DNA from 2 places in the Amycolatopsis sp. FU40 genome. Region 2 is predicted to be linked to the other one. Evidence: riboswitches for the same ligand, from Rfam matches in the RefSeq annotation. Region 2 holds a riboswitch; the other holds the start of a gene.

Region 1 (11,832 bases), 580 kb from region 2:
GGGTCAACGGCCCGTGGGGCAGCGGCTACCTCTTCACCACGAAGGTGGGCGGCGCGGTCCTGACCGACGACGGCCGGTTCGCCGCCGGCGCGGTTCCGGAGCAGGTCCTCTACGAAGCGCTGGGCGCCAAGTGACCAGCACCGCGGTCGAAACCGGGGCGGGCATCTCGGACGAGGTGCCCGCCCCGGCGGTCCCGCTGGCCGCGCGCACCCGCGGGCTGCGCAAGGTCTACCGCAGCACGGTCGCGGTGGACCACGTGGACCTGGACGTGCCCGAAGGCGCCGTACTCGGCATGCTCGGGCCCAACGGTTCGGGCAAGACGACCACGATCCGGATGCTGCTCGGGCTCGTCCGCCCGACCGCGGGCGAGGTCGAACTGCTCGGCCGGAAGATGCCGGAGGAGTCCGCGCACGCGCTGCCGGACGTCGGCGCGCTGGTCGAGGGGCCGGGGTTCCACCCGTTCCTTTCCGGACGCGACAACCTGCTGCGGTTCGCGGCGGCCGAACCGCGGCTGGCGTCGCAGGCGATCCCCGGCGCGGTCGACGCCGCGCTGGACCGGGTCGGGCTCTCCGCCGCCGCGCGCCGCCGGTACAAGGGCTATTCACTCGGCATGAAGCAGCGGCTCGGGTTGGCGAGCGCGCTGCTGGTGCCGCGCCGGATGGTCGTGCTCGACGAACCCACCAACGGTCTGGATCCGGCGGGTACCAGGGAGATCCGCCGTATCATCGCCGATCTGCACGCCGACGGCGTGACCGTGGTGGTCTCCTCGCATCTGCTCGCCGAGGTCGAAGCGACCTGCACGCACGTGGCGGTGTTGCAGGCAGGCACGGTGGTCGCCCAGGGCGAATTGGCCGACCTGCTGGAATCCGGGAACGCGGCGCTGCTGGTGCGCACCCCGGACGCCGAGCAGGCGGTGGAAACGTTGCGGGAGAACCGGATCGGGGTCCGGCTGACCCCGGACGGCGTCCGTGCCGACCTCACCGCGACGCCCGCGCCGCGAGTGCTGCAGGTGCTCGTGCAAGCGGGGGTCGAGGTGCACGAGGCGACCCGGGCGCGGACCGGGCTGGAGGACCTGTTCGCGCGGCTGACCGAAGGGGAATCGGCGGCCGGCGACGAATCCGAGGGGGAAGCGTCATGACTGCCGCTGCTGTTGCCGTGCCGGTGAGCCGGACCGGGCACGACACGGTGCCGTTGTTCCGGCTGTTCGCGGCGGAGCTGCGCTGGATCTTCCGCAGGCCGCGCACGCTCGCCGTGCTGGGGTTGCTGGCGCTGGTGCCGATCGTGGTCGGGATCGGCCTCACGCTGGTCGGTCAAAGCACCGGGAGCGACGCGCCGGACGACAGCGGCGGCGCGCTGCTGGCGTCCGCGGTGAACAACGCGTTCGTGCTGCCGATCGCCGCGATGGTCATGACGCTCACGCTGCTGCTGCCGCTCGCCTCAGCGATGGCCGGTGCGGACGCGATCGCGGGCGAGGCCGCGCACGGCACGCTGCGCGGCTGGCTGATCGCGCCGGTGAGCCGGGGACGGCTGCTGACGGTCAAGGCGTTCGGCGTGGCGACGGTCTCCGTGGTCGCGGTGCTCGCGATGTGCGTGACCGGCGTGGCCACCGGGTTGATCATCAACGGCACGGATTCGCTGTTCACGCTGTCGGGCACCACGTTGTCGCTCGGCGAGGCGCTGCTGCGGATCCTTCTCGTCGGCGGATGGATCGTGCTGCAACTGTGGGCGATCGGCGCGGTCGCGCTGGCGGTGTCGAGCTGGACCGAGCACCCGATGCTCGTGGTCGCCTCGGTGCTGGCGATGAACATCGTCTTCACCATCCTCGGTTTCCTGAGCTCGCTGAAGTGGCTGCATCCGTTCCTGCTCACCGAAGGCTGGACGATGGCCCCGGCCGCCGTCCTCCAGGATCCGATGGTGCTGACGAGGCTCGGCGAAGGCGCGGTCCGCGCGGCCTGCTACATCGTGGTCGGCCTGTCGCTTGCCTACGGACGCCTCGTCACCCGAGACGGCTGACCTGGGGGTTCAGCCCACCACGGCGATCCCGTCCGGGTCCGGCTCGAGCCGGACGGGATCGCCCGCCCGGAAGTCCGCCCCCGCCGGGGCGATCGCGTCCACAGTGGACTCTCCGCATCGGACGAGCAGCCGCAGATGCTCCCGCCGGTGCACCGCCGCGGTCACTTCGCCGGGCACGCCTTCGTCGGACACCTTCAAGCCGTGCGGACGCAGTCCGAGCCTTACCGGACCGTCGTCCACCCCCAGCTCAACGGTGCCCAGCTCGGTCCGCACCACGCCGTCGGCTGCCGTGCCGTCCAGGAACGTGGTGACGCCGAGGAAGCGCGCCACGTCGTCGTCCACCGGCTTGTTCCACACCGACCGAACCGCTCCCTCCTGCCGGATTTCCCCGGCGTCGAGGACTGCCACGCGATCGGCGAGCGTAAACGCCTCCTCCTGATCGTGCGTCACCAGAAGTGCGGTGATTTTGCTGCGCCGCAACAGATCCGCCAGGTCGATCGCCAGCTGCTCGCGGAGTCCAGCGTCCAATCCGGACAGTGGCTCGTCCAGCAGCAGCAACCGCGGTTCCGGCGCCAGCGCGCGAGCCAACGCGACCCGCTGTGCCTGCCCGCCGGACAGCTCAGTCACGCGTCGCCGTTCGTAGCCTTCCAGACCGACGAGCTTCAGCAGCTCCTCGACGCGCGCCGCGTGCCGTTCGCGAGGCACACCGTGCATCCGCAGGCCGAACGCGATGTTCGCGGCGACGTCGCGGTGCGGAAACAGCTGTCCGTCCTGGAACACCAGACCGAATTCGCGCTTGTGCACCGGCACCGCGGCGAGATCAGCGCCGTCCCACGACACCGAACCGGACGACACCGGCTCCAGTCCGGTGATCGCGCGCAGCAACGTCGACTTGCCCGAACCGGACGGGCCGAGCAGCGCGAGCACCTCGCCGTCGGCGATGTCCAGCTTCGCGTCGCGGACCGCGGCGAACGATCCATAGTGGACAGTCAGATCCCGTACCGTCAACGCCATCAGAACTCCCCGACCGTGCTGCGGCCGCGGACCGAGCCGAACCGGTCGATCAGCGCCACCGCCACCACAGTCACCACCATGAGCAGGGCGCACGAGGCGTACGCCATCTGGTTGTTCAGCTCTCCCGGCCGGCTGATCAGCGTCGCGACGGCCACCGGAAGCGTCGGCGCGTCCGGCCGGGCGAGGAAGCTGGTCGCGCCGAACTCGCCGAGCGCCACGACGTACCCGAAGCCCGCCGCGGCCACCACCGACCGCGCGACCAGCGGAAAGTCGATCTCCCGCCACACCCGCGCCGGGCTGGCGCCGAGCGTCGCGGCGGCCTGGCGCAGCCGGACGTCGACCGCGCGCAGCACCGGCAGGATCATCCGCACGACCAGCGGCATGATCACCAGCGCTTGCGCGAACGGCACCAGCAGTGGCGAGGTGCGCAGGTCGCCGGGCAGCGCGTCGAGCGTCACGAGATAGCCGAAGCCGACGGTTACCGCGGAGACGCCCAGCGGGAGCATCAACGCGACGTCCATGGTCTCGCCCATCCCGCGCGCGAGCAGTCCGGGCGAACGGCGAAGCGCCACCAGCACGACGCTGGCGATCAGACCGACGGCCATCGCCAGCAGCGTCGCGTCAGTGGCCGCAGCGAGCGAGTTCTGTGCTGCGATCCAGCCTGACACCTGCAACGCGTCGTTCTGCCCGACGGTGTTCAGCGCCCGGTATCCGGCGAGGCTCCATCCGTCCGAGCTCGATACTGATTCGACGAGCAGCGAGACGATCGGCGTCAGCAGCAAACCGAGCACCACGACCGCGGCACCGACCGTCCACCACTCCCCGCCGCGCGGCCGACGCGCGGTGACCTGCGCGGACCGCAGCTTCACCGCGTTCTCCCGCTTCCGGCGCGCCATCGCCCCGAGCACCAGCGCCGCGACCACGGCCGCGAACTGGATCAGCGACAGCGCGGCCGCGCCGGAGAGGTCCAGCAGGTCGACCGTCCGCAGGTAAATCTCGGTCTCGAGCGTCCGGTAGCTCCCGCCGCCGAGGATCAGCACCACACCGAAACTGGTGGCGCAGAACAGAAACACCACCGCGGCAGCGGATGCGACAGCCGGGCCGAGCGCGGGCAGCGTCACCGATCGGAACGCTCGCCACGGCGACGCTCCGAGCGCCCGCGCGGCCTCGGTCGCTCGCGGATCGAGGTGCGCCCACAGGCCAGCAACCGTGCGCGCGACGACGGCGACGTTGAAGAAAGCGTTGGCCAAGACGAGCGGCAGCACGCCGCCGTCCGGCCAGATCGCCCGGAAAGCCAAGCCGACGACGACCGTCGGCAGTACGAACGGGACCAGCACGATCGTCCGCGCGAGCCCGACCCCGGGCAACCGCACCCTCGCCAGCAGGTACGCCACCGGCAGCCCGGCGAGCACCGCGACCACGGTCGACGCGGCCGCGCTGGCCAGCGTGAACCCGGCGAGCCGCCACGTCCGCGGGTCGCCGAGCACGGTGTCGACGCCGCCCGCGGAGAACCCCCGGCCGACGATCGCGACGACCGGCCAGGCGAAGAACACCACCAGGAACGCGACCGGCAGCAGGCCGAGCAGCGTGAGCCCGATAGTGCGCGCGGGGATCACGCGCCCATGAGCGAGCGCCATTCCCCGATCCACTTCTCCCGGCCTGCCTGCACCTTGTCCGCGGGCATCGTGGCCGGTGCCTGCGGCAGCGGAGCCGCGGTGGCCCAGCCAGCGGGCAGTTCGACGCCCTGGCGCGCCGGGTAGACGTACATGTTCGCCGCGACCGTCGTCTGGAACTGCTGTGACAAGAGGAAGTCGACGACCTTCTGCGCCTGCGGGATCTGCTTGCCGTTGGTGAGCACGCCCGCGTACTCGACCTGGCGGAAACAGGTGTCGAGCAGCGCCTTGGTACGCGGCTTGCCGTCCTCGCCGAGCTCGGCGGCCGGCGACGAGGCGTAGGACACGACGATCGGCCGCGGCCCCTTGCCCGACGAGCCGGAGAAGTCCTTGGTGTAGGCCTCCTCCCAGCCGCTGACGGTCTTGAGGCCGTTGTCCTTCAGCTTCTGCCAGTAGCCCTGCCAGCCGTTCTCGCCGTACTTCGCGACCGTGCCGAGCAGGAAGGCCAGCCCCGGCGACGCGGTAGCTGGGCTCTCCGCGACGGTCAGGTCCTTGTACTTGGGGTCGGCGAGGTCGTCGTAGCTCTTCGGCTCCGGAAGGCCCTTGCTCGCGAAGTACGCCGGGTCGATGTTCACGCAGACGTCGCCGAGGTCGACCGCCGCCAGCCGGTGCTGCGGGTCGACGGAGTAGCGCTGCGGGCCGCGGTCGGCCTCCGGGCTGGTGTAGGGCTGAAAGACGCCCTCGCTGAGCGCACGCGACGCGAAGGTGTTGTCGACGCCGTACGCGACGTCGCCGATCGGGCTGCCCTTGGTGAGCACGAGCTTGTTGGTGAGCGCGCCGGCGTCGCCGGACTTGAGGATCTTGAGCTTGATCCCGGACTGGCGCTGGAAGGCGTCGAGCACGTCCTGCGGTGCGGCGAACGAATCGTGCGTGACCAGCGTGACGGTGGGCGTCTGCTGATCCTGGCTCGCGGACGAGCCGCCCGAGTCGCCGCTGGACAGCGAGCAGGCGCTGGCGAGCATCGAGACTCCGGCGAGGCCTGCCACCGTGCGGACGGTCCGCGACATCATTCTTCCCCTCCTGCACTGCGCCGGATGAGGGAGAGCGATACGGCCTCCCTACGCCGGCATGATCCGGATCCAGGTGCGAACGGTCGCGGGTTGACAGCCCGCCTCTCAGCCCGGCGTACCGGACTCCCGTGGCAATGCCGCAGCGTAGCCGACACCATGGAGTGATGACGCAGCTATTGAACGACTCAGCGGTGGAGCAGGCCCTCGGCACCGTCCCGGAGTGGCAGCGCGAGGACGCCGTCATCGTGCGGACGACCGAACTCCCGTCCTTCCCGGCGGCGATCGAGGTGGTGGACCGGGTGGCCGAACTCGCCGAGGAAGCCGACCACCATCCGGACATCGACATCCGCTGGCGCACCCTGACCTTCCGCCTCAGCACCCACTATCTCGGCGGGCTCACCGAACGCGATTTCGCGCTGGCCCGCCAGATCGACGAGGTCCTCGCGGCTCGCTGACCAGGTGTGATGTCGGCAACCCTGGCAACATGCACGGCCCCTTCGCGCGTCTTCCGGAGAGACGCTCAGGAAGGAGGCCTCATGGTTCAGGCACTCGTGGTGGGAATGGGTTCGTTCGGCCTCATGGTGGCCGCCGCGGGAGGTGTGCTGTGGCACACCGCGCGCAATCGACGTGACCTTGATCACAAGCGGTAACAGTGAGCTAGATCAAGGCGCTATCCCAGCGGTAATCATCGGCACTCGCCCCGCTAGGACCCGCCATGAACAGCACATCCGCCCAGCTCACCGCCGCACAGCGCACGTGGGTCGCGGTGTTCTCGACCGCTGTCGTCCTCTTGTCGATGGTGGTGCTCGGCCTGCTCGGCTGAGCGTCACGGCAGCGGTCAACCGATCCGGAACCGCTCCCGGTATTCGTTAGGCGTCGTGTTCAGCGTCCGCCGGAAAGACCGGTTCAACGTCGACACCGTGCCGAATCCGCACGCCCCGGCGATCCGCGACAACGTCTCGTCGGTCGTCTCCAGGCGATGCCGCGCGGCCTCGACGCGCGCGTGCTCGACGTAGGCGGCAGGGGTCATGCCCAACTCCGCCTTGAACACGCGCGTGATCTGCCGATCCGTCACGTGCGCGTGCGCGGCGAGATCGGACACCGTCAGCGGGTTCGCCAGGTGAGCGGCGATGTACTGCCGCAGCTCGTCGACCCGCCGGGTCGCGGACGCGGGCTCCAACGACACGCTGAACTGGCTCTGCCCGCCAGGCCGCCGCAGGAACATCACCAGCTGACGAGCCACCCGCGAGGCTGATTCCGGACCGAAGTCGTCGGCTACCAGCGCCAGCGCCAGATCGAGGCAGGCGCTCAGCCCGGCCCCCGTCCATACGGACCCGTCGCGGATGAAGATCGGGTCCGCGTCGACGGTCACCGCCGGATGCTCCGCGGCCAGCTGCCGCGCCGTCGACCAGTGCGTCGTGGCGCGTTTGCCGTCGAGCAGCCCGGCTGCGGCCAGTATGTGCGCGCCCACGCAGACGGACGCCACCCGGCGCGTCTGCCCAGCCAGGCGGCGCACCTCCTCGACCACCGCCGGGTCGCACTGGGCGACGATCTCCCCGTACTCCCCTGCCGTCACTGCCCCCGGGACGATCAGGGTGTCGATCGCCTTTCTCGCCAGCTCAGCGAACGTCACGTCCGGCAACACGCGCACCCCGGCCGACGTGGTCACCGGGTCCAGCGTTTCGGCCGCGAGCACCACCTCGTAGCCCGTCGGACGGTCCATTTCCCGCTGCAGCAACGAAAACACCTCAGCGGGACCGGTCACGTCAAGCAGGTCGATCCGATCGAACAGGACGACGACCACCAGTCTCTTCACGCACATCTCCATGTCGGTTTCTGCGCTTTGCATGTCATTGCCGACATCCGGAGCCGAGTCTAGCGTCGACCGTGCGGAACAGAAACGAGAGGAAACCCCACCATGGCAAGGAAAACGCTGCGGGAGCTGAACGGTCTCGACCAGACCCCGGCAACGCTGGCCGACGCGACGCTGATCCTGGTCGACTACCAGAACACCTACACCCGCGGCGTAATGGAGCTGGAAGGCTGGCGTCCGGCGTTGACCGCGGCTCAAGGCTTGCTGGCCAAAGCCCGCGCCACCGGAGCGACAGTGATCCACGTCGTCAACGACGGCGGCGAGGGCACGCCGTACGACATCCGAGCCGATATCGGCAGCATCCATCCGGACGTCGCCCCGATCGAGGGCGAGCCGGTCGTCGTCAAGGGCGCACCGAACTCTTTCGTCGGCACGGATCTGGGCGAACTGGTCGACGCGGCCGGGCATGAGAACGTGGTGATCGCCGGATTCATGACCAACATGTGCGTCATGTTCACCACCGAGGGTGCCTTCCTGCGCGGCAACCACCCCACCGTCGTCGCCGACGCCTGCGCGACCCGCCCGCTGCCGGCTCCGGCCGGGGAAGTCAGCGCGGATCAGCTGCACAACAGCGCGCTGGCGACCATCGGGGACCTTTACGGTGTGGTCGTTCCGAGTGTTGCCGAGCTGAACTGAGCCCAAGGCATCTGGCCTCGGCAGGCCTGCCCTGCCGAGGCGGGCGATTCAGAAGTCGATGAACCCCGCGACGACCTCGCGCACAATCCCGTCGTCCCCCGGAATGCCGTAGAAGTAGACCGGCCCGTAGCCCCAGAGGTATTCCTCGATGACGTCCTCGAGCGCACCCGCGACCGGCCAGCCCTCTTCGTTGACCTGAAAGAGAAACTGATGCCCGTCCGCGCGTACGGCGTCGGCGTAGCTGGGCTCGTTTTGAATCAGCACCGGTTCGTCCCCGAACTGGACGAGTGCTGGCTCGTCGTCGTCCGCCGTCTCGGAGAGAGCCGCCGAACGGAGCCCAGGCCACCCGAGGTCGGCTCGCTCACCGCGCGGCGAGGGCGGGTGCACCAGCGCGCGCATCGCCATGTCCGGGTATTGGAGGTCGCTGTCGCCGATGTCGAATCCGTTGCGCAGCACCACTGAAACCTCATAGCCCGGGGACCATGGCGCTGCGGGGACAGTCAGCAGGGGTGAAGAGCACGGACATATCCGGATCTTACGAACCCGGACCGACAATTTCGCGCCCGTGCTCCCCCGGCGATCAGTCGAAGATTGACGACCGGGGAAGCGTCCAGCTGCGAAACCGGTCAGACGTTGAAGCGGAACTCCACGACGTCGCCGTCCGCCATCACGTAGTCCTTGCCCTCCATGCGGACCTTGCCCGCCGAGCGCGCGGCCGCCATCGAGCCCGCCTCGACGAGGTCCTCGAACGACACGACCTCCGCTTTGATGAAGCCGCGCTCGAAGTCCGTGTGGATGACGCCGGCGGCCTGCGGGGCGGTCGCGCCCTGCGGGATCGTCCAGGCGCGGGATTCCTTCGGACCGGCCGTGAGGTACGTCTGCAGGCCGAGCGTGTGGAAACCGGCGCGAGCCAGCGCGTGCAGGCCCGGCTCCAACTGGCCGACGGACTCCAGCAGCTCGCGCACGGACTCCTCGTCGTCCAGCTCCAGGAGCTCGGCTTCGACCTTCGCGTCGAGGAACACCGCGTCCGCCGGCGCGACGAGCTTCGCCAGCTCCTCGCGGCGCGCCTCGTCGGTCAGCACGGACTCGTCGGCGTTGAAGACATACAGGAACGGCTTCGTGGTGAGCAGGCTCAGCTCGCGCAGCGCCTCGCCGTCGATGTCCTTCTGCGCCTGGAACAGCGTGCGCCCGGAGTCGAGGATTTCCTTGGCCTTCTGGGCGTTTTCGAGCGCCGGTCGCGCTTCCTTCTTGGTACGCGCCTCTTTCTCCAGCCGCGGCAGCGCCTTCTCAAGCGTCTGCAGGTCGGCGAGGATCAGCTCGGTGTTGATCGTCTCGATGTCGGACATCGGGTCGATCCGGCCGTCGACGTGCACCACGTCCGGATCGTCGAACACGCGGATGACCTGGCAGATCGCGTTGGCCTCGCGGATGTTCGCGAGGAACTTGTTGCCGAGCCCCGCGCCCTCGGACGCGCCCTTCACGATGCCCGCGATGTCCACAAAGGACACCACGGCGGGCACGGTCTTCTCCGACGAGAAGATCCCGGCCAGCCGGTCCAGCCGCGGGTCCGGCAGCGGCACGACGCCGACGTTGGGCTCGATCGTGGCGAACGGGTAGTTCGCGGCGAGCACGTCGTTGCGCGTCAGCGCGTTGAACAGGGTGGACTTGCCGACGTTGGGCAGGCCGACGATACCGAGGGTGAGACTCACGGCCGGTAAGTCTACGTGCTGCGCGCGGACCGTCGCCGACCCGGTAACGTCGTGTCGATTTTCCGCCAGTCAGGGCTCTCACCTGCTGGCATCATCGACCACATGGCTACCTCGACCATCCCGATCTGGCGCGACACCGAGCGCTGCTACCGCGCGGTGACCGCCCGCGACCAGCGGTTCGATGGCCAGTTCATCATGGCGGTCCGCACCACGGGCATCTACTGCCGCCCGTCCTGCCCGGCGCTCACGCCGAAGGCGCAAAACGTCCGCTTCTACCCGACTTCGGCCGCCGCACAGGCCGGTGGTTTCCGCGCCTGCCGCCGCTGCCTCCCGGACGCGGTCCCCGGTTCACCGGACTGGAACGTGCGCGCCGACCTGGCCGCCCGCGCGATGCGGCTGATCTCGGACGGCCTGGTCGAGCGCGAAGGCGTGCCCGGCTTGGCCCGTCAACTCGGCTACTCGGAACGCCAGCTCGGACGGGTTTTGACGGCCGAACTGGGCGCAGGCCCGATCCGCCTCGCCCGAGCCCATCGCGCCCACTCGGCGCGCTTGCTGATCGAGATGTCGCAACTGCCGCTCACCGACGTCGCGTTCGCAGCCGGGTTCTCCAGCATCAGGCAGTTCAACGAGACCATCCGCGAGGTGTTCGCGACGACGCCGTCACAGCTTCGGGCAGCCTCGCTCCGCCGCGGAAACCGCAACGAACCCAGCGGCGCGACCCGGCTCAGCCTTCGCCTGCCGTTCCGTGCCCCGTTCGACGCCGCGGGCGTGCTGAACTACCACGCCTCGCGCGCGCTGCCAGGCATCGAAGCCGTCTCCGAGGACGGCTACGGCCGCACCCTGCGCCTCCCGCACGGCCCGGCGTCAGTGTGGGTCAGTCCGCATGCCGGTTACGTGCAATGCGACCTGGCTCTCTCAGACCTGCGTGACCTGAGCAGCGCCGTCAGCCGCGTACGACGGCTGCTGGACCTGGACGCCGACCCGGAAGCCGTCTCACGCGTACTCTCCGCCGACGAGGCCTTGGCCCCGCTGGTCGCCGCCACCCCAGGCATCCGCGTGCCAGGTGCTGTCGACGGCCCGGAAGTCCTGCTCCGCACCCTGCTCGGTGAGGACGTGGCCGACGTCGTTGGCCTCGGTGAACCAGTACCGCCCGCCGACCCGCCCATGGACGCTCTGACAACCCTCTTCCCGACCCCGTCCACCATCGCCGAGGCGGACGTAAAACCGCTGGTCAAGAAGGTTGCTGCGGCAATCGTCAGCGGCGACCTGGACCTGCACGTAGGCCGCGACGCCGACGAACTCCGCGCCGAAATGCTCGCGGCAGGCGTCGATCCCGCCACCGCCGACTACGTCGTGATGCGCCTGCTAGGCGCCCCCGACGTCCTGTTGACCGCCGACCCAGCCGTCCGCCAAGGCGCGGCCGAGCTGGGCATCGACCTGGCGACGTCCGCGCGCGGCTGGCAGCCGTGGAGTTCGTACGCCAGCCGCTATCTCAGTTCCCGAACCGCTTGAGGAGACTTTCGCCGTGCCCACCGCCTTCTGGTCCACTTTGGACACCAAAATCGGCCCGTTCACCGCAGTGGTGACCGGCGACGGCGCCGTTCTGGCCTCCGGCTGGACCGCCGACGTCGCCGAGCTGACGCCCCTCATCTCGCCGTCCCTGGCCCCGTCAGCCATCACTGAACGCCGCGACCTAGGCCCCGTGACGACCGCGATCCGCCGCTACCACGGCGGCGACCTCGACGCCGTCGCCGACATCGAGGTACGCCAACGCTCAGGCCCGTTCCGCGAGCACGCGTGGGAAATGCTGCGCAAGGTCCCAGCAGGCAGCCCAGTGAGCTACGCGGAGTATGCCGCCCTGTCTGGCAACCCGTCGGCGGTCCGCGCCGCAGCAACCGCCTGCG
Region 2 (11,832 bases):
CCCCAGACGAGGTTGCCGGCGGAGAACCGGCTCGTGCCCGGTTCGACCACCTCTCCGACCAGGTCCACGCCGATCCGTTTGGGGATACGCTTGCCGCTGAACGGAAGCAGCTTTCCGGACCGCATCGCGAGTTCGCCGCCGTTGACCGTCAGCGCGCGCACCCGGACGAGGACTTCGCCAGGGCCGGGCACTGGTCTCGGGACGGTGGCCTCGCGCAGGACTTCCGGCGGTCCGTAGCGGTCGTAGGTGATGGCTCGCATCGAAGTGGAAGGCATGTTCCACTTCTAGCACGGAAAGTGGAAAGGGTCTTCCGATTCGCGTAAAGTGAGAGAGTGCCGGAAAAACCGACTCGGTTGCGCACCGACGCCGCCCACAATCGCGCGCAGATTCTCGACGTCGCGAAGCGCACGTTCGAGACCGAAGGCCTGGACGTGTCGATGAGCGAGCTGGCGCGCCGCGCGGGCCTCGGCGTGGCCACGGTGTACCGACATTTCCCGACCAAGGCCGACCTGGTCGCCGATGCCTTCGCCGAGCCGATGGCCGAATGCGCGGGGATGCTCGACGAGGCGCTCGCCGACCCCGATCCGTGGCGCGGGTTCTGCCGGGTGATCGAGGAAGTGTGCGCGATGCAGGCGCGCAACCACGGGTTCTCCGCGGCGATCGTGACCGCGCTGCCGGAGCAGGTGCGGTTCGCGGAGTTGCGGGACCAGGCGTTGCGGGCGTTCACCGAGTTGATCCGCAGGGCGCAAGATGCCGGTGCGCTGCGGGCCGACTTCGCGGTTTCCGACCTGTCCTTGATCTTGCTGGCGAACGGCGGGCTGCGGTCGGGCGCGGGAGCCGCGGCACCGGCGGCGTCGCGTCGGCTCGCGGGCTACCTGCTGCAGTCGTTCCGGGCGGAGGCCGCCGCGCCGCTGCCGCCGCCCGCGGAGCTTCCGCTCGACGTGTCTGTGCTCTGAATGGGCGGCCAAGCTGCACAAATAGTCGGGTAATGGTGATTTCGCCCGCGCTTGACACGGATTGAGCACGGGTACGCCGTATGGTTGACGGCACCCTTTCCGGCGCACCCAGCGGCGGGCACCAGCGTCAGAAGGAGCCGATCGTGACTCTTTCCTCGGTCCAGGACGTAACGGGCCGGTTGTATCTAGCGGTGGGGCGGCTTTCCCGCTCGCTGCGCCAGGCGGGCGCGCCCGGGCCTGGACACGGGTCGATCTCCGCGCTGGCCACGCTCGTCCACTTCGGCGAACTTCGCCTCGGCGACCTCGCCGCGAAGGAAGGCGTCGCGGCGGCCACGATGTCGCGGATCGTGGCCACGCTGGTGGAGGCTGGTTACGTCACCCGCGAGTCCGACCCGGTCGACCGCCGCGCCTGGCTCGCCCGCGCCACCGAGGAAGGCGAACGCCTCGTCTCCGGCGTGCGCTCCACCCGAGTGCAGGAACTCAACCGCCGCCTCGACCGCCTCACGCCCGAGGCCCGCGAGTCGATCATCGCCGCGCTGCCCGCGCTGGAAGCCCTGATCTCCGACGAGGGCTAACGCTCTTCCGGGGCGAGCCGCCAGAACGCCGACACGGGGCCGACTTTCGCGCCCATGGGGTAGGAGTGTTCAACGGCCTGCGAGACGAACCATTTGCCGTAGCGCGCCGCTTCGACCACGGGCATGCCCTTGGCCAGTCCAGCGGTCAGCGCGGACGCCATGGTGTCGCCAGCCCCGTGCGTGTGCGGCGTCTGCCAGCGCGGGCCGGGCAGTTCCACGAAGGTCGAACCGTCGAAGAGCAGGTCGACGCATTCCGGGTCGGACTGCAGGTGGCCGCTCTTCACCAGCACGTACTTCGGGCCTAGCTGGTGCAGCACGACGGCCGCGGTGTGCATGCCTTCGCGGTCGGTCACCGTCATGCCGGTGAGCAGGCGCACCTCGTCCAGATTCGGGGTGAGGACGGTGGCGCGCGGCAGGAGTTCGTCGCGCAGTGCGGCGAGGCCGTCGTCGTCGAACAGCGACTGTCCGGTCATCGCCGCGGCCACCGGGTCGACCACGAACGGGATCGCGCCGTCGCGGCCGATCCCGGCCTTGTCGCAGGCCGCCGCGACCGCGAGGATGATCTCCGCGGACGCGAGCATGCCGGTTTTCGCCGCGCCGACGCCCATGTCCGCCGCGACCGCCTCGATCTGCCCGGCGACGATGTGCGGCGGCAGGTCGGCGCGGTCGTGCACGCCGAGCGTGTTCTGGACGGTGACCGCGGTGACCGCGACCAGGCCGTGCACCCCGCAGGTGAGGAAGGTCCGCAGGTCCGCCTGCAGTCCGGCGGCCCCGCCGGAATCCGATCCGGCGATGGTGAGCGCGGAGGGCGGGCTCGGGTTCTCAGTCATGTGCGCGTTCCGACTTCTGGTCTGGTCCATTGAGGCAACTGTGCTTCATTCACAGTCCACCACGATGGCACAGTAAGCGTTCGTGCTGGTCCCCGTGACGAAGGAGACATCAGTGAAGCTCGCCGCGGCCGGTCTCCTGCTCTTGTCCACGCTGGCGGTACCGGGGGTCGCCAGCGCGGACAGCCCCCAGCTTTCGCACGTGACCACGGTCGGCGTGCACAACACCTACGACCCGGCCGCGTACCCGTACCTCGCGCAGGCGCTGGACAACGGCTCCTCCCTGCTCGAACTCGACGTCTGGCCGGACTTTTTCACCCACGAGTGGAAAGTCAGCCACTCCAATCCGCTCGGCAACGGCAACAACTGCGTCGACGCGCATTCGGCGGCCGACCTTTACTCGGGTGGCGCCAACAAGGATCTCGAATCGTGCCTGGACGACATCCGGATCTGGCTCGGCGCCCATCCCGGCCGCGGGCCGCTCACCCTGAAGATCGAAATGAAGACCGGTTTCTCGGCGAATACCGGCCTCGGCCCGGCCCAGTTGGACGCGGCGTTCCGCGACCACCTCGGTGACGCGGTGTTCAAGCCCGCCGATCTTCTCGGCAGCCACGCCACACTGGATGAAGCGTCCAAAGCGGACAATTGGCCGACGTTGGACGCCTTGCGGGGCAAAGTGCTCACCGAGATCATCCCCGGCACCGTCGAAGAAGGAAATCCGACCGACACGCTGCACACCGATGTCGAGTACGCCCGTTATCTGCTTGAGCAGAAAGCGGCCGGAAAACTGAATTCGGTGCAGATCTTCCCGACTGTGCACGGTGCCGCGAGCGGCGATCCGCGCGACAAGTACTCCGCGGAGCAGAAACCGTGGTTTGTCGTTTTCGACGGGGACGCGAGCGAATGGCTCGCGAAGGCCGGAATGTCCTGGTACGACGAAAACCACTACTACGTGGTGATGACGGACGCCCAGAACGTCGCGCCCGCCATCGACGACCGCAACCCGACCGTCGACCAGGCGGCTCAGCGCGTCGCCGAACTGGCCAGGCAGCACGCGTCCGTGGTGACGTCCGACTGGACCGGTCTCACGACCGTGCTGCCGACGGTGGATTCGCGCGGCTAGAACCGCGGCGGCGGCTTCAGCACCGACATCCGGTATTGGTACACCGCTTGCGCTTCGGCGATCCCCGGCCGGGGCGTGACGCCCGATTTGCGGATCGTTTTGACCGCCGAAGCGGTGCGATGCTCGGTGACCAGGCCGTCGACCTCGTGCTGCACCTCAAGCGGCAGCCTCGCCCACAACGCTTCCGGTGTCTCGCTCATCCGGTCAGTGTCGCATTCACTGCGGGTTCGCGAGCCGCCAGAACGGGGAAACCGGGCCGACGCCGGCACCGAGCGGATACGCCTCCAGGACGCAGCGTTCGATGAACCGCTTCGCCTCCGCGACCGCGGTGGGCACGTCCGCGCCCTTCGCGAGCGAGGACGTGATCGCGGACGCCATGGTGTCGCCGCCGCCGTGGGTGTTTTCGGTGTCGATGCGCGGGCCGCTCAGTTCGATGACCGCCGAGCCGTCGGTGAGCAGATCGACGCAGTCGACGGCGTCGTAGAGATGTCCGCCCTTCACCAAAACCCATTGGGAACCGAACTCCAGCAATGCTTCCGCGGCTGCGTGCTGGCTCTTCGTGTCGGTGACGCTCACGCCGGTCAGCAGCCGGACCTCGTCGAGATTCGGCGTGATGAGCGTGGCGCGGGGGAACAGTTCCGTCCGGATCGCTTCCAACGCTTCTTCGCGGAGCAGTGCGTGGCCGGTCATCGACGCGGCCACTGGATCGACTACGAACGGCGTGTCCGTTGTGCGTCCAATGTGGACTTCGTCCAGCGTTTTCGCCACCGCCTGAATGATCTCCGCGGTAGCGAGCATGCCGGTCTTCGCCGCGTTGACGCCCATGTCCTCGGCGACCGCTTTGATCTGCGCGGTGACGACGTCGACCGGGATCTCGGAGAACCCTTGCACGCCAAGCGAATTCTGCACGGTGACCGCGGTGAGCGCGACCAGCCCGTGCACTCCGTTGGCGAAGAACGTGCGCAGGTCCGCCTGCACGCCCGCACCACCGCCGGAATCGGATCCGGCGATGGTGAGGGCGGTACAGGGCGTGACTGTCACTGGTTGACCACGGGCAGGTAGACCTTGTTGCCCTGCTCGGAAAACTCCGCAGACTTCTCGGCCATGCCCGCCTCGATCGCCTCCACAGAGGACAGACCGTGCTCCTCGGCGTACTTGCGCACGTCCTGGGTGATCCGCATCGAGCAGAACTTCGGCCCGCACATCGAGCAGAAGTGCGCGGTCTTGGCCGGTTCCGCGGGCAGCGTCTCGTCGTGGAAGGACCGCGCGGTGTCCGGGTCGAGCGACAGGTTGAACTGGTCGTTCCACCGGAATTCGAAGCGGGCCTTGGACAATTCGTCGTCCCAGTCCTGCGCGTACTGGTGGCCCTTGGCGAGGTCGGCGGCGTGCGCGGCGATCTTGTAGGTGATCACGCCGGTCTTGACGTCGTCGCGGTTGGGCAGGCCGAGGTGCTCCTTCGGCGTGACGTAGCACAGCATCGCCGTGCCGTACCAGCCGATCTGCGCCGCACCGATCGCCGAGGTGATGTGGTCGTACGCCGGGGCGATGTCCGTAGCGAGCGGGCCGAGCGTGTAGAACGGCGCCTCGCCGGTGAGCTTTTCCTCAAGCTCCACATTTTCCTTGATCTTGTGCATCGGCACGTGGCCGGGGCCCTCGATCATCACCTGCACGTCGTGCTCGCGCGCGATGTGCGTCAGCTCGCCGAGGGTTTCCAGCTCGGCGAACTGGGCGCGGTCGTTGGCGTCCGCGATCGAGCCGGGGCGGAGGCCGTCGCCGAGCGAGAACGTGACGTCGTACTCGCGCAGGATCTCGCACAGCTCGGAGAAATGCGTGTACAGGAAGGATTCCTGGTGGTGCGCGAGGCACCAGGCGGCCATGATCGACCCGCCGCGGCTGACGATGCCGGTGACCCGGCGCGCGGTCAGCGGGATGTAGCGCAGCAGCACGCCGGCGTGCACCGTCACGTAGTCGACGCCCTGCTCGCACTGCTCGATGATGGTGTCGCGGTAGATCTCCCAGGTGAGCTTTTCCGGCTCCCCGTTGACCTTTTCCAGCGCCTGGTAGATCGGCACGGTGCCGACCGGGACCGGCGAGTTGCGCACGATCCACTCGCGCGTCTCGTGAATTCGCTTGCCGGTGGAAAGGTCCATGATCGTGTCGGCTCCCCAGCGGGTGGCCCACACCATCTTGTCGACCTCTTCCTCCACAGAGGACCAGACGGCCGAGTTCCCCATGTTGGCGTTGATCTTCACCAGGAAGTTCTTGCCGATGATCATCGGCTCGGTCTCCGGGTGCTTGCGGTTGGCCGGAATCACCGCGCGACCGCGGGCGACCTCGTCCCGCACGAACTCCGGAGTACAGCGTTCGCGCGCGGCGATGAACTCCATTTCCCGGGTGATCACCCCGGCTTTCGCCCAGCCGAGCTGGGTGTTGTGTTCCCGCCCGTCGGCCCAGCCGGACCTGAGCGGGTGCAGTCCTTTGTGGACATCGATGTTCGCGTCCGGATCGGTGTAGGGGCCGGACGTGTCGTACACGTCGAAATGCTCCCCGTTCGACAGATCGATCCGCCGCGCCGGAACCCGCAGGCCGGATTCAGTGCGGTGGTAGACCTTCCGCGAGCCGGTGATCGGCCCGGTGGTGACGGACGGGGCGATGGCACCCTGATTTTCCAGCGTCGTCAACGACGTTCACTCCCTACGCCGGCATTACCCGGTCAGGTTCATGCGGTCGGTGACGCCGGGTGTCCGCGAGATGGACACCAGCCACCCTCTCAGCCCGCCAAGGCGCGAGCTCCCGCGTTGCATTCGGTTGAGGTTGCTCGTCCGACGATGCCATGCGACGTCGGGTCGGCACAACCCTGCCGCCCGTCTGGCCGAAGGACAACGAAGGCCTCCCCGGGAAAATCCGGGGAGGCCTTCGGGAAAATCAGGCGGCGCGGCGCGGGTCAGGCGTCCGCGGGTTCCTTGGGCGGCAGCCAGGTCAGGCCGGGCACGCCCCACTTGTTCTTCTTCAGCATCTTCTTCGCCGCGCGCGCGTGGCGGCCGACGAGCCGGTCGAGATAAATGAACCCGTCGAGGTGATCGGTCTCATGCTGGAGGCAGCGCGCGAAGTAACCGGTGCCCTCGACCTCGATCGGATTTCCCTCGACGTCGAAGCCGGTCACCTTGGCCCACGTGGCGCGCCCGGTCGGGTACGACTCGCCGGGGGCGGACAGGCAGCCCTCCCAGTCGTCGTCCGGGTCCGGCATGGTCTCCGGGATCTCGGAGGTCTCCAGCTTCGGGTTGACCACCACGCCCTTGTGCTCGACGCCCTCGTCGTCCGGGCAGTCGTATACGAATACCCGCAGGTCGAGTCCGATCTGGTTGGCCGCGAGGCCCACGCCCTCGGCCGCGTACATGGTCTCGAACATGTCCTCGACGAGGGTGGCGAGCTTGTCGTCGAACTCGGTGATCTCGCGCGTGGGCTGGTGCAGCACGGGTTCGCCGGCGATGCAGATGGGGTGGACGGTCACGGACGCCGAGTTTAGTCGGACCCTTCTGCTACACCTGGATCGGACCGTGACGCGCCGGGTCGGATGCCCATGTCGAGCATGGGTTCCGTGGTTCAATGGCGCCCGCGGAAGGACTGCCGACACCGATTGCGAGGACCGCATGGACGCCGCGGAGTCGATGGCTGGAGACCAGCCGTCGCCGCCGGAAAATGTCGGTGGCCTGACCGAACGCGAACTGGACATTCTCGCGTTCGAGCGGCAGTGGTGGCGCCACGCCGGGGCGAAGGAGAACGCTATCCGGGAGCGCTTCGGACTGTCTTCCACCCGTTACTACCAGTTGCTGAACACGCTGCTGGCCAAGCCGGAGGCCGTCGCGGCCGATCCGATGCTGGTCAAGCGGCTGCGCAAAACGCGCGCCGCCCGTCAGCGCAAACGCGGGGCCCGGCGGTTGGGGATCGAGCTGTCATGAGCGTCTTCTCGGGACTGTCCCGGCCGTTGAAGGCCGCGGGAGTCGCGCTGATCGGGGTCGCGGTCGTCGCCGCCGTCATCGGCGGGGTCACCGTGCTCAATACGAGCGGGGACCAGAACGCCGGGCCGAGCACGTCCGGCGAGCCCACCGCGCCCGGCGGATCGTCGTCCGCGCCGTCGTCGTCCTCGGCGCCCAGCTCCGCTTCGTCGTCGCCCGCTTCGTCGTCGGCTCCTGCCTCGTCGTCCGCCGCGTCCTCGGCTCCGGCGTCGAGCCAGGCCGGGCAGCCCGGCGGCCAGCCGGGCCAGCAGCCAGGGCAGCCGGGCCAGGCGGGCCCGGACCAGCAGGCCTCGAACAAGTGGGTGACCCTGCGGGTCTACAACAACTCGCTGATCAAGCACCTCGCCGAACAGGCCGCCGCCGACTTCCGCGGGTCGGGCTGGAACGTCGCCGAGGTCGGCAACTACTCGCAGGGCAACATCCCGGCGACCACCGCCTACTTCCGGCCGGGCACCGACGAGGAAGCCGCCGCGAAACAGCTGGCCAAGGAGTTCGGCTTCCAGGCCCAGCCCCGGTTCGACGGCATCCAGAACTCGAGCCCTGGCGTCATAGTGATCATCACGAAGGACTACCAGCCCGGCGGCCACCAGGGCAGCTGACCTTTTCCGATACCGATGACAGCCCGCGCTACGGCGCGGGCTTTGTCATGTTTGCGGTGCCCGGCTGCGGCCCTGCGCGGCCGTCGTCGACCATCTGCCGCCACGTAGCGAGCACCTCGCCTGGCCCCAATGCCACATTGGGTGCATGCGACGCACCCAATGTGGCGTTCGGTGCGTCTGATGCACCCAATGCCACATTGGGGCGGTTGCCGAGGCGTCCTCAGCGTTCCTGCTGAGCCTGCGCGTAAGCCTCCAGCGTCGCCAGCTGCGCGGCGTCCAGCGAAGGCCGCACCGCCTCGCGCGCCTTCTCCAGATGCGCCGCGGTCACCTCGCGTGCCTCCAACGACTCGCGCATCGCGGTCAGCGCCGCCTCCCGGATCAGTGCGGCGCAGTCGGCGGCCGAGTAGCCCTCAAGTGCCTCCGCGGTGGCCGCGAGGTCCACATCGGACGCCAGCGGGGTGTGCTTCGCCGTCGCGGCGAGGATCGCGGCGCGGGATTCGGCGTCCGGCGGCGGGACGTAGATCCGCCGCTCCAGCCGTCCGGGACGCAGCAGGGCCGGGTCGACCAGTTCGGGCCGGTTCGTCGCGCCCAGCACGACGACCTCGCGCATCGGCTCTACGCCGTCCAGTTCGGTGAGCAGCGCGGCGACCACGCGGTCGGCAACGCCGGAGTCGGACGACTGGCCGCGGCGCGGGGCGAGCGCGTCGATCTCGTCGAGGAAGATCAGCGATGGGGCGGCGTCGGCGGCCCTGCGGAAGAGGTCGCGGACCGCGCGTTCCGATTCGCCGACCCATTTGTCCAGCAGTTCCGCGCCCTTGATCGCGAACACGTTCAGCGCGCCGGTGCCGGCGAGCGCCCGGACCAGGAACGTCTTGCCGCCGCCAGGCGGGCCGTACAGCAGCACGCCGCGCGGCGGTTCGATGCCGAGCCGGGCGAACGAGTCCGGGTAGCGCAGCGGCCACAGCACGGTTTCGGTGAGCGCTTCCTTGACCGACGTCATGTTGCCGACGTCGTCCAGGGTCAGGCCGCCGGTCGCCAGGTTGTCCGAAGTGGACAGCGAGATCGGCCGGACGGTGGCCAGCGCGTCGAGCAGGTCCTGCTGGGAGATCTTGGGTTCGTCCACGTCCCGCTGCCGCAGCGCGGCCCGCAACGCCGCGTCCCGGCGCAGGGCGAGCAGGTCGGCGGCGACGAAACCGGGCGTGCGTTCGGCGAGTACGCCCAGGTCGGCACCGGATTCGACCGGCACGTCGCGGAGCAGGATCCGCAGCAGTTCGACGCGGGTTTTCGCCTCCGGCAGCGGCAAGCCCAGTTCGCGGTCGAGCAGGTCGGCCCCGCGCAGCCGCGGATCCACCGACTCGGCCCGCGCGGTCGTGGCCACCACAGCCAGTCCGTTCCGGCGCAGCGCGGCGCGCAGTTCCTCCAGCACCACCGTGGCCACTGGCGGCGGCTGGGTGGCCGGGAGCAGCGCGTCGATGTCGTTGATCAGCAGCACGCCGGGACCGTCGCCGTCCGCGGCCCGGTCGATGGCCTCGCGCAGCGATCGGTGGGCCGCATTCGGTTCCAGCACCGAGATATTCGGCGCGGTCACCGACACCACGCGCACCTTCTCCGCCGCGGCGACCGACCGCACCAGCGTCGCCTTGCCGACGCCCTCCGGGCCCGACAGCAGCACGCCCAGATGCGCCGAAGTGCCCAGCTTCGCCAGCAGTTCCGGCCGGTGGAACGCCAGATCGAACCACTCGGCCAGTTTGCGTGCCGCGCCTTCGGCCCCGACCAGATCGGCGACCGGCACCGGCTCGTCCAGCTCTTCCTCGCGGGCCTCGGTGACGACCTCTTCGACGATCTCCGCTTCGAGGTAATCCTCGGCGGCGGTGACCGCAGTGGTGCGGACGAGCGCGGTCGCGGAGCGCGCCGGCGGTTCGCTGGTCGGCGTGCCAGTGCGGGCCCCGTCCCGCCAGCTGACCACAGTGGACGGTCCAACCACGACGACACCAGCCGGTTCCGTCGCCGTGACGGTCAGCAGTTCGTTCGTCCAAGTCGCCCCGATCACGCGGGACAACTGCCCGCGCACGGCGGCGACGTCCGAGCCCGGCGCGGGCGCGAGGTCTTGCGGCAACAGGGAAACCGCGTCGCCGCGGGTCAGAACCTTGCCGGTGAGCGCGAGCCGCAACGTCTGCGGCGACACCGAAACCGACGCCAGCCGGGACCCGGACACGGTGACCGTCCGGGCAGCGGTCACCTCCGCCGGCGAGACCACGACCTCGCCGCCCTCCGCGACGCCGAGGTTCGACATGGTGACGTCGTCGGTCAACACGACCCCCGGCGTCGCCTCCTCCTCGGCAGGCGCGGCCAACGCGGCACTGCGCCGCGCGCCGGTGAGGTGCACGGCGTCCCAGGCCCGCAGGCCGAGCGCGTCGAGCACTTCCGGGTGCAGCCGGACAACCCCCCGCCGCGCGTCGAGCGCGGACGGCGTGTGCCGGACGGTCAGGGTGATCTGCGGATCGCTCACGCTGCTCACCCTAATGAACCGATGGGCGGTTATGCGCGAACGAGAGGACCGCGCCTACTGCGTCGCGGACCAGCCGCGGATCGCGGCGACGAACTCCTCGGGCGCGTCGGACTCCACGTAAAGCCCGACGCCGTCGAGAGCCACCGTCTTGTGGTCGGGGAAGGACGCTTCCAGTCGTTCGCGTTCCCGGGGCCGGAAGCCGATTTGCGCGTTGCCCCACACGATCAGAGTCGGCAGCTTGGCGAGGTCGGGAAGGCCCGCCTCCACCTCGGCGAAAAACGCCCGGCTGGCGAGGATTCGACTGGGGAGCACGCCGGAGGCCTGGCGTCGCTCGGGCGTGTCCATCGCGCGGAGGTAGTGGGCTGTCTCCGCCGCGGTCAGTTTCCGCTTTCGGTGGCCCATCGGGAGGAACGCCTTGGCGACAAGGTTGAACTGCCGGGCCAGGAAGCGGATCGGAGGTCCGCCTGCGATGCGGCCGAACGCCTCGAAGTACGGGTCGCCGTTGACCGGCCAGGCCCAGGCGTTGACGAGAACCAGTCGCTCGAAGACACCGGGACGACGCTGTGCGGCGGCGAGGCCGATCGGCCCGCCCCAGTCTTGCCCGACCAGGGTGAGGGCGCTGAGCCCGAGCGCGTCCACGAACCCGGTGACCACGTCGGCGTGCTCCTCGGGCAGATAGCGGTAACCGGGCCGCGCCGTCGACAGCCCGAAGCCCGGGTAGTCGAGAGCGACGCACCGGAAGTCGTCGCGCAGGGCGCGGATCACGTCGCGCCAGAGGAACGACCAGGTCGGATTGCCGTGCAGGAGCAGGAGGGTCGGACCGGATCCCTCGTCGACGTAATGCACGGTGTGCCCGTCGATGTCGGCGAAGCGGCTCTTGAACGGGAACAGCTCGTCGTCCACCCAGGCGGGACGTGCGCGCTCAGCCATCTCGGCCCCCTCGACGCTATGCTTGAGAAAGACAAGCGTACTTGAGATTGTCAAGCAGAGGACATGATGCGCGGTTACGCCCAGTACTGCGGGCTCGCCCGGTCCCTCGAAATCGTCGGCGACCGGTGGAATCTGCTCATCGTCCGCCAGCTCTTGATCGGCCCGGCGCGCTACCGGGACCTGATCGGCGGACTCCCGGGCATCGCGACCAACCTGCTCGCTGACCGGCTCCGCGATCTTGAGGCCGCGGGCGTGCTCGAGCGGCAGCTGGCAGGCAAGGGCAGCGCGGTCGAGTAC

The links. A riboswitch is a leader RNA that binds a small molecule or an ion and turns the genes downstream of it on or off. The one in region 2 is predicted to bind thiamine pyrophosphate.
Region 1: linked by a shared signal. The riboswitch ahead of L3Q65_RS29355 (thiamine ABC transporter substrate binding subunit) and the one ahead of thiC (phosphomethylpyrimidine synthase ThiC) in region 2 are both predicted to bind thiamine pyrophosphate.

The regions. Positions count from the first base shown of each region.
Region 1 is NZ_CP091381.1:6,272,284-6,284,115, forward strand. It holds gene L3Q65_RS29330 (outer membrane lipoprotein carrier protein LolA) at 1-134, shown strand, start outside; gene L3Q65_RS29335 (ABC transporter ATP-binding protein) at 131-1,138, shown strand; gene L3Q65_RS29340 (ABC transporter permease) at 1,135-2,013, shown strand; gene L3Q65_RS29345 (ABC transporter ATP-binding protein) at 2,023-3,027, opposite strand; gene L3Q65_RS29350 (iron ABC transporter permease) at 3,027-4,664, opposite strand; gene L3Q65_RS29355 (thiamine ABC transporter substrate binding subunit) at 4,640-5,707, opposite strand; TPP riboswitch at 5,739-5,850, opposite strand; gene L3Q65_RS29360 (4a-hydroxytetrahydrobiopterin dehydratase) at 5,875-6,165, shown strand; gene L3Q65_RS29365 (GlxA family transcriptional regulator) at 6,549-7,526, opposite strand; gene L3Q65_RS29370 (cysteine hydrolase family protein) at 7,629-8,219, shown strand; gene L3Q65_RS29375 (hypothetical protein) at 8,268-8,675, opposite strand; gene ychF (redox-regulated ATPase YchF) at 8,846-9,928, opposite strand; gene L3Q65_RS29385 (DNA-3-methyladenine glycosylase 2 family protein) at 10,031-11,440, shown strand; gene L3Q65_RS29390 (methylated-DNA--[protein]-cysteine S-methyltransferase) at 11,454-11,832, shown strand, end outside.
Region 2 is NZ_CP091381.1:6,856,672-6,868,503, reverse strand. It holds gene L3Q65_RS32215 (NAD(P)-dependent alcohol dehydrogenase) at 1-275, opposite strand, end outside; gene L3Q65_RS32210 (TetR/AcrR family transcriptional regulator) at 333-956, shown strand; gene L3Q65_RS32205 (MarR family winged helix-turn-helix transcriptional regulator) at 1,100-1,531, shown strand; gene thiD (bifunctional hydroxymethylpyrimidine kinase/phosphomethylpyrimidine kinase) at 1,528-2,361, opposite strand; gene L3Q65_RS32195 (phosphatidylinositol-specific phospholipase C domain-containing protein) at 2,474-3,481, shown strand; gene L3Q65_RS32190 (hypothetical protein) at 3,478-3,681, opposite strand; gene thiD (bifunctional hydroxymethylpyrimidine kinase/phosphomethylpyrimidine kinase) at 3,698-4,522, opposite strand; gene thiC (phosphomethylpyrimidine synthase ThiC) at 4,519-6,162, opposite strand; TPP riboswitch at 6,156-6,288, opposite strand; gene L3Q65_RS32175 (peptide deformylase) at 6,426-6,992, opposite strand; gene L3Q65_RS32170 (DUF3263 domain-containing protein) at 7,132-7,440, shown strand; gene L3Q65_RS32165 (LytR C-terminal domain-containing protein) at 7,437-8,096, shown strand; gene L3Q65_RS32160 (AAA family ATPase) at 8,317-10,605, opposite strand; gene L3Q65_RS32155 (alpha/beta fold hydrolase) at 10,660-11,535, opposite strand; gene L3Q65_RS32150 (helix-turn-helix domain-containing protein) at 11,599-11,832, shown strand, end outside.